2 regions of the Blautia hydrogenotrophica DSM 10507 genome follow, and region 1 is predicted to be linked to the other one. Evidence: riboswitches for the same ligand, from Rfam matches in the RefSeq annotation. Region 1 holds a riboswitch; the other holds the start of a gene.
What was found. A riboswitch is a leader RNA that binds a small molecule or an ion and turns the genes downstream of it on or off. The one in region 1 is predicted to bind thiamine pyrophosphate.

Region 1 (3,421 bases):
GCGAAATTCCCCATTGTTCTGAAAGCGGATGGACTGGCTCTGGGAAAAGGAGTTCTGATCTGCAATAGCTTGGAAGAGGCAAAAGACGGCGTAAAAGAGATCATGTTGGACAAGAAGTTCGGCACTGCCGGCAACACCTTGGTCGTTGAAGAGTTTATGACTGGTCGGGAAGTCTCAGTATTATCTTATGTGGATGGAACTACGATTAAGACGATGACATCGGCGCAGGACCATAAACGTGCCAAGGATGGCGATCAGGGATTGAATACTGGCGGAATGGGAACGTTTTCACCCAGCCCGTTTTATACGAAGGAGATTGACGAGTACTGCCAGAAGCATATTTATCAGCCTACTGTGGATGCGATGAGAGCAGAGGGAAGACCGTTTACGGGAATTATCTTTTTTGGTCTGATGTTGACAGAGCAAGGCCCAAAAGTATTAGAATACAACGCCCGTTTTGGAGATCCTGAGGCTCAGGTAGTGCTGCCGAGAATGAAAAATGATATCGTAGAAGTCATGGAGGCCTGTATCGACGGCAAGCTGGATGAGATTGAGTTGCAGTTTGAGGACAATGCAGCAGTCTGCGTCGTATTGGCATCGGAGGGCTATCCGGTGAAATATGAGAAGGGGATTCCGATTACTGGCTTTGAAAATTTCCAGGGCAAAGATGGATATTACTGCTTCCACGCGGGAACAAAGCTGGAAGATGGACAGATTGTGACAAATGGAGGTCGTGTTCTGGGAATCACTGCGAAAGGAGCCAATCTGAAGGAGGCCAGAAAAAACGCTTATGAGGCCACGGAATGGATATCTTTTGCAAATAAATATATGCGACACGATATCGGAAAAGCGATTGATGAGGCATAAAGTTTAGAGCAAGGCTGGATAGTGTTTCCACGGAAATGCGCGTTGCGCGATGAAGTGGAAATACTATTCAGCCTTTCCCATAACAGAAACGCTCCGTCTCTTTTACTTGACTTTTTAGGGCGATTCGTTTATTATGATAATAATAAAACAAACACAGGGGTGCTGATGAGAATCGGCTGAGAAAAAGCGAGAAGTTTTTAACCCTAGAACCTGTATCTGGATAATGCCAGCGTAGGGAGTCATGAAAGGATTTTGTTATCATACCCTCTTGGATTATTCCAGGAGGATTTTTTTATAGGAGGTGTCTCTGGAATCTCCTATATGATCTTTCCTCTGGGATGTCCTGTACGACGAAAGGCACTCAAAGTTACAGGAACCATGACAAGGAGGAAGAGGTATGTATACGACACAGATGGATGCAGCAAAACGGGGAATTATCACAGAGGAAATGAAGGCAGTCGCGGCAGAAGAACAGATTAGTACGGAGGCGCTGCGGGACTTGGTGGCGAAAGGACAGGTGGTGATTCCAGCCAACAAGAATCACAAATGTCTGAAACCCCATGGGATTGGCAGAGCTTTAAAGACAAAGATCAATGTGAATCTGGGAACTTCCAAAGATTGTCTAGATCTAGATTTGGAGATGTCCAAAGTGATGGAAGCGGTGAAAATGGGAGCCGAGGCAATTATGGATTTGAGTTCTTTCGGGGATACACAGGTGTTTCGCCGCAAACTGACAGCAGAGTGCCCTGCAGTCCTAGGAACGGTGCCAATCTATGACGCTGTGGTCTATTACAATAAGGCATTGAAAGCGATTACTTCCCGCCAGTGGATTGACATTGTCAAAATGCACGCAGAGGACGGTGTGGATTTTATGACGATACACTGCGGAATCAATAAAGCTACTGCGGAGCGTTTTAAAAAGGCAAAACGTCACACAAATATTGTATCCAGAGGCGGTTCTATCATTTTTGCTTGGATGGAGCTGACCGGAAATGAAAATCCATTTTATGAATATTACGATGAGATCTTGGACATCTGCCAGCAGTACGATGTCACTTTGAGCCTGGGAGATGCATGTCGTCCAGGAAGCATTGCAGACGCAGGGGACATTCCACAGATCGAAGAGCTGGTGACTTTGGGAGAACTGACGATGAGGGCCTGGGAGAAAAATGTGCAGATCATGATTGAAGGCCCAGGACATATGCCTTTGAATCAGATTCGGGCTAACATGGAGATTGAGCAGACCATCTGTAAGGGAGCTCCTTTTTACGTGTTGGGACCTCTGGTGACGGATGTAGCGCCAGGCTATGACCATATCACCGCAGCGATCGGCGGAGCGATTGCGGCTACTTACGGTGCTTCATTTTTGTGCTATGTAACTCCAGCAGAGCATTTGAGACTTCCAAATCTGGAAGATGTGAAAGAAGGAATCATTGCCTCCAAAATCGCCGCCCATGCTGCGGATGTGGCAAAAGGTCTTCCAGGGGCCAGTGACTGGGACTACGAGATGAGTGAGGCCAGGAGAAATCTGGATTGGGACAGACAGTTCGAATTGGCGATTGATGAGGAAAAAGCCAGACGTTATCGTGCGGAATCCACTCCTGAGAGAGAGGATACCTGTACCATGTGTGGAAAGATGTGCGCGGTGAGAAATATTAATAAAATACTTCGCGGGGAAAATGTGGATATTATGGACTAGACAATAAAAGTATATTGTGGGAGTTGTCGATATTGAAAGGAAAGGATTGCTTCAGGCAGTCCTTTTCTGTATTATAAGGAGGCTTTTGGAAAGAAGTATATTAAGGAGTATCAGTCAGGTGCTTTGTCAGATGGTTTATTGACAAGAACAGAAGAAAGACGGTACAATGTACAAATCGAGGCTTACCTTCCAATACTGGGAGGTGTTATAGAATGATAGGAGCAGTTAGAAAGGATAAAAAAATGACGAGAGAAAGTATCATTAAAAATTTACAGACTGCAGATTGCTTTTACGTACCCTTCTCTGTGAGTACAAGAATGCCTTATGTGATGTGTGATCCGATAGATTTTGACGATCAGATACTTGTCTTTGAGAGAGAGGAAGATCTAAAAGCGTATGTCAAAGCGCAGGTGGAGCAAAAAAATCTGATGCAGGCCACGAGGGTGGAGAAGTCCATGTACAATAGATTTTATGGGAATCTCTATGGAATCGGTGTCAACGCGATCCTGTACAAAAAAGGAGATGAGGAACGAAAAATTGAGCTGAAAGATGTGGCAGTCCAGGCAGATTTTTCAAAGATTCCTGAGGAGAAGAAGCCGCTTTTGAATCCTACTTTGCAGTTGTCAGGAATATATTTTATGCAGGCGTGGCGTAGAAATCTACCGCCAGAGGAGAAAGGGGATATCCGATCTTTGGAGGAAGAATTGGTGGCAAACATCATACGGTCTAAGTTTCTTCTGGCTGTGGATATAAAAGGAGAAGGCGAGGAGAGGAAATTCAATGTTCCTTTTGTCAAGAATAAAGTAGGAGACATCTATCAGCCGTGTTTTTCAGATGTGATGGAGTTTCAGAAGT
Region 2 (3,421 bases), 350 kb from region 1:
ATGGAACCGGAGGTGGCGACCATGACAGGATCTAGCACGATGTGTTTGGCCTGATAAAACCGCAACCTTTCTGCGAGGACCTCTATGAGTCTGGCATTGGGCAACATTCCGATTTTTACGGCGTCCGGGAAGATATCTGTGAAAATCATGTCCAACTGTGATTTGAGAAAATCGGGGCTGGTTTCTACAATTTTTTCCACTTTGGTTGTATTTTGGGCCGTGAGAGCGGTGATGGCACTCATGGCATATACACCGTTCATGGTCATAGTTTTTAAGTCTGCCTGAATACCGGCGCCTCCGCTACAGTCACTGCCGGCGATGGAAAGCGCCGTCCTCATCAGGCGAGGGGTAGGTTGTACTAGCTGTCTGGCTAAGCTTAGTAGGTCTGAGGTCGCTTTTCCCGGGTTGTCCGAGGAGAATATCGCAGAGATCACAGCAACGCCGTCTACCTGACTGCCGGAAAGTTTTCGCAGATTCAAGGCATGGATGCCGCCGATGGCCACCACTGGAATCGTGACAGCAGCACAGATTTCCCTTAGCTTTTCCACGGACAGATTGCGGGCGTTTTTCTTTGTGCTGGTTCCAAATACGGCGCCGACACCGATATAATCGGCTCCAGCGGCCTGGGCAGCGACGGCTTCTGCTACCGTAGCCGCAGAGATTCCCAGGATTTTATCTTTTCCAATGAGAGCGCGCAGATTTTTACCCTGGATATCACCTTGCCCTACATGGACGCCGTCTGCGTCGATGGCCAGCGCGATCTCTACACTGTCATTGACCACGAAGGGGACTTGGTATTTGGCGCACAGAGCTTTTAGTTCTAATGCTTCTTTTTGAAAAGCCGACGGTTCTAAATCTTTCTCTCTGATCTGCAAAAAAGTCGCTCCATGCTTCAATACGTCCTCGCAGATGGATGTCAGCGTCTCCCCTTCTTTTAACCATGTGCGGTCCGTGATCGCGTAGAGCAGCATGGAATGCCGGATTTCTTCTTTAGAAAAGTTCATAGTGAATTCCCTCCCTGAGCTGTATTTCAGTTAAGTTGAACATTGCGTCAATGAGATCGGTGCGGAACGTGGCATTTCCTGTCTGGTTCGTGAGTCTTCTTTTTTCTGCCAATTCTCCACAGACTCCCATTGCCGCCGTCGCGGAAACTGCCGCGCAGAAGAGATCTTCAGGTGTCGCCGCGCAGAACGCACCGATCAAGGCGGTCAGCATACAGCCGCTTCCGGTGATGCGGGCCATGGTCGGGCAGCCATTATGCAGGACGACACTGCGCGTCCCGTCGGAGATAACATCCAGCGCTCCGGAGAGGACGATGACGCTGCCTGCCTTTCGTGCCAGGGACCTAGTCATTTCCAGGACATCGGGAAGATTGTCTATGGTGGCAGCGTCCTTTGGGCTTACGTCTACGCCGCTTCCGCTGGACTGCTGGCCGGATAGAAAGCGAATCTCAGAGGCATTTCCTCGGATGACAGAAAAGTGCACCTGTTCTAGCAGGGTACGGGATGCTTCCCGGCGAAGCTGGGTTGTGCCCGCGGCCACTGGGTCGAGGATGACGGGCTTTTTCAATTGATTGGCTTTTTTTCCAGCTGCAACCATGGAAGCGGTAAAGTCGATGGCTCCTAGGTTACAGACCAGGGCGTCAGCCCCTGATACGGATTCTTCCACCTCACGGATGTCCTGGGACATAGACGGGGAACCGCCTGTAGCAAGGATGATATTGGCACAGTCGTTGACAGTTACAAAATTTGTGATGCACTGTATCAGAGGTTGGTTCTGTCTCACACAGTGCAGAGGGGTGATAAAGTCATACATGATCGTTGCCTCCATTCAATTCACTGAGCATTCTGCGAAAGACACCGCTGCGTCTTAAAAGAAGCAGGACGGCGACGCCCATCGCTCCGCCGACCACAGCGGCGGGGGTATAAAAAGGGATGTAGTAGTACCAATTTTGAAGATCTAGGCCATAGAACCATTTCATCAGTGGGTAGGACGCCAGTGCGCCGCAGATACCAGTGCCGATGATTTCTCCCACATAGGCGAGGTAAATCTTTTTGGTTTTCCGATAGAGTAGACCGCCGATGATGGGGCCAAAGATTGCTCCGGTGATTGCCTGAATGGTACGTCCAGACATCATACGTAAAGCTCCGCATAAAAACGCGCTGGCGCAGCCATACCAAGGGCCTACAAACACGGCCGCCAACACATCCACGAAATGCTGGAAAGGTGCCATTGCTGGAAAGTAGACAAAGGTGTTTAACACGTAGGCTAGACATGCAAACATGGCAGACAACATTAACTTTCTTGTAGTATTTTTTGTTTTCATTTAAGATGCTCCTTTGCGGTACAGAGAAAACAGCCGATATTTCCGACACTTCCCTGCACAAAAATTCAGTACGGTTTTCCCGAGAAAATGGAAAAACCTTGGAAGGTCGGTCGAAGCTTGCTGGCTTCCTCTCACGCCGGAACACGGCTTCCCATCGCTGTCATACAAGATTCAGGGCGCTCCCCCTCAATCTGTCACGGATTGACCGTGAAAATACCTCCTTTCCTTGAACTGTATAAAGTGGGCAAACCCACGTCAGCTCCCCATCCCCTCAATCTTGAGGGTGCATTTTACTTTACACGCCGAGCACAGCCACCTACGGTGATTACCTCTTGTGCGAGTATGCATCTTTAGCGGAGCGTTTCTGATATAGGAAAGAATTTTCCTATATCAGAAAAACAGGAGGCATTGTCGAATGCCTCCTGTAAAAAATCTCTCGTTCATGACTTCCTACGGCGGCATTATCCGCATCAGGTAAAGGGTCGAAGTTCAAAACTTCCTCTCAGCCTGTAAGTACAAGCTCCCCTGTTTTTATTAACCACATTATACACTTGTATTTTGATTTTTGCAAGTATTCTGAAAAATATATAGTCGGGCGGGGAACGATTGGTACCGTTCACTCACTTACAATTCGTGAGCAGTAACATACTTCGCGATGCACACAAACCATTGTAAGCAGCAGTTTGGCGAGAGTATGTCTTGGGATGTGGAAGATCTGAACTGTAATTTGCTGCATGCTTTTTCCTTTAAAACATGGGCATTCGGTTGACTTTTCAGAGGGAAATCTATATAATAGGCAATGGATTCAGTAAGAATATCTGAGCAGAATTTCTGCGGCTGTGAGTGCGGATGCCGCAGTGATTTTGAGAGTAAGGGCTATGTAAAACAAAGCGGAGGAGACAGGAGCTCTGTTTTGCATTGCCCTTTTTCTATGTATAGGAAAAAATTTTCCTATACATAGAAACGCTCCGCGAAGGATGCACACGCCGCAATGAGGAATATCACCGCAAGGCGGTCTGCGGCGGAGCGCAAAGCGAGCAGCTTCCTTTAAGACTGAGGGAAGAAGGAAACGGAATCAGGCTTGCTCACTTTGCA

Region 2: it holds a riboswitch for thiamine pyrophosphate, as region 1 does, so the genes downstream of both, thiW (energy coupling factor transporter S component ThiW) here and thiC (phosphomethylpyrimidine synthase ThiC) in region 1, are expected to answer to the same signal.

The regions. Positions count from the first base shown of each region.
Region 1 covers NZ_CP136423.1:1,171,462-1,174,882, forward strand. Annotated here, with positions in the region: gene purD (phosphoribosylamine--glycine ligase) at 1-867, shown strand, start outside; TPP riboswitch at 1,013-1,122, shown strand; gene thiC (phosphomethylpyrimidine synthase ThiC) at 1,265-2,566, shown strand; gene BLHYD_RS05600 (SseB family protein) at 2,779-3,421, shown strand, end outside.
Region 2 covers NZ_CP136423.1:1,521,740-1,525,160, forward strand. Annotated here, with positions in the region: gene thiD (bifunctional hydroxymethylpyrimidine kinase/phosphomethylpyrimidine kinase) at 1-338, opposite strand, end outside; partial or broken gene thiE (thiamine phosphate synthase) at 444-1,004, opposite strand; gene thiM (hydroxyethylthiazole kinase) at 991-1,815, opposite strand; gene thiW (energy coupling factor transporter S component ThiW) at 1,808-2,326, opposite strand; TPP riboswitch at 2,757-2,863, opposite strand.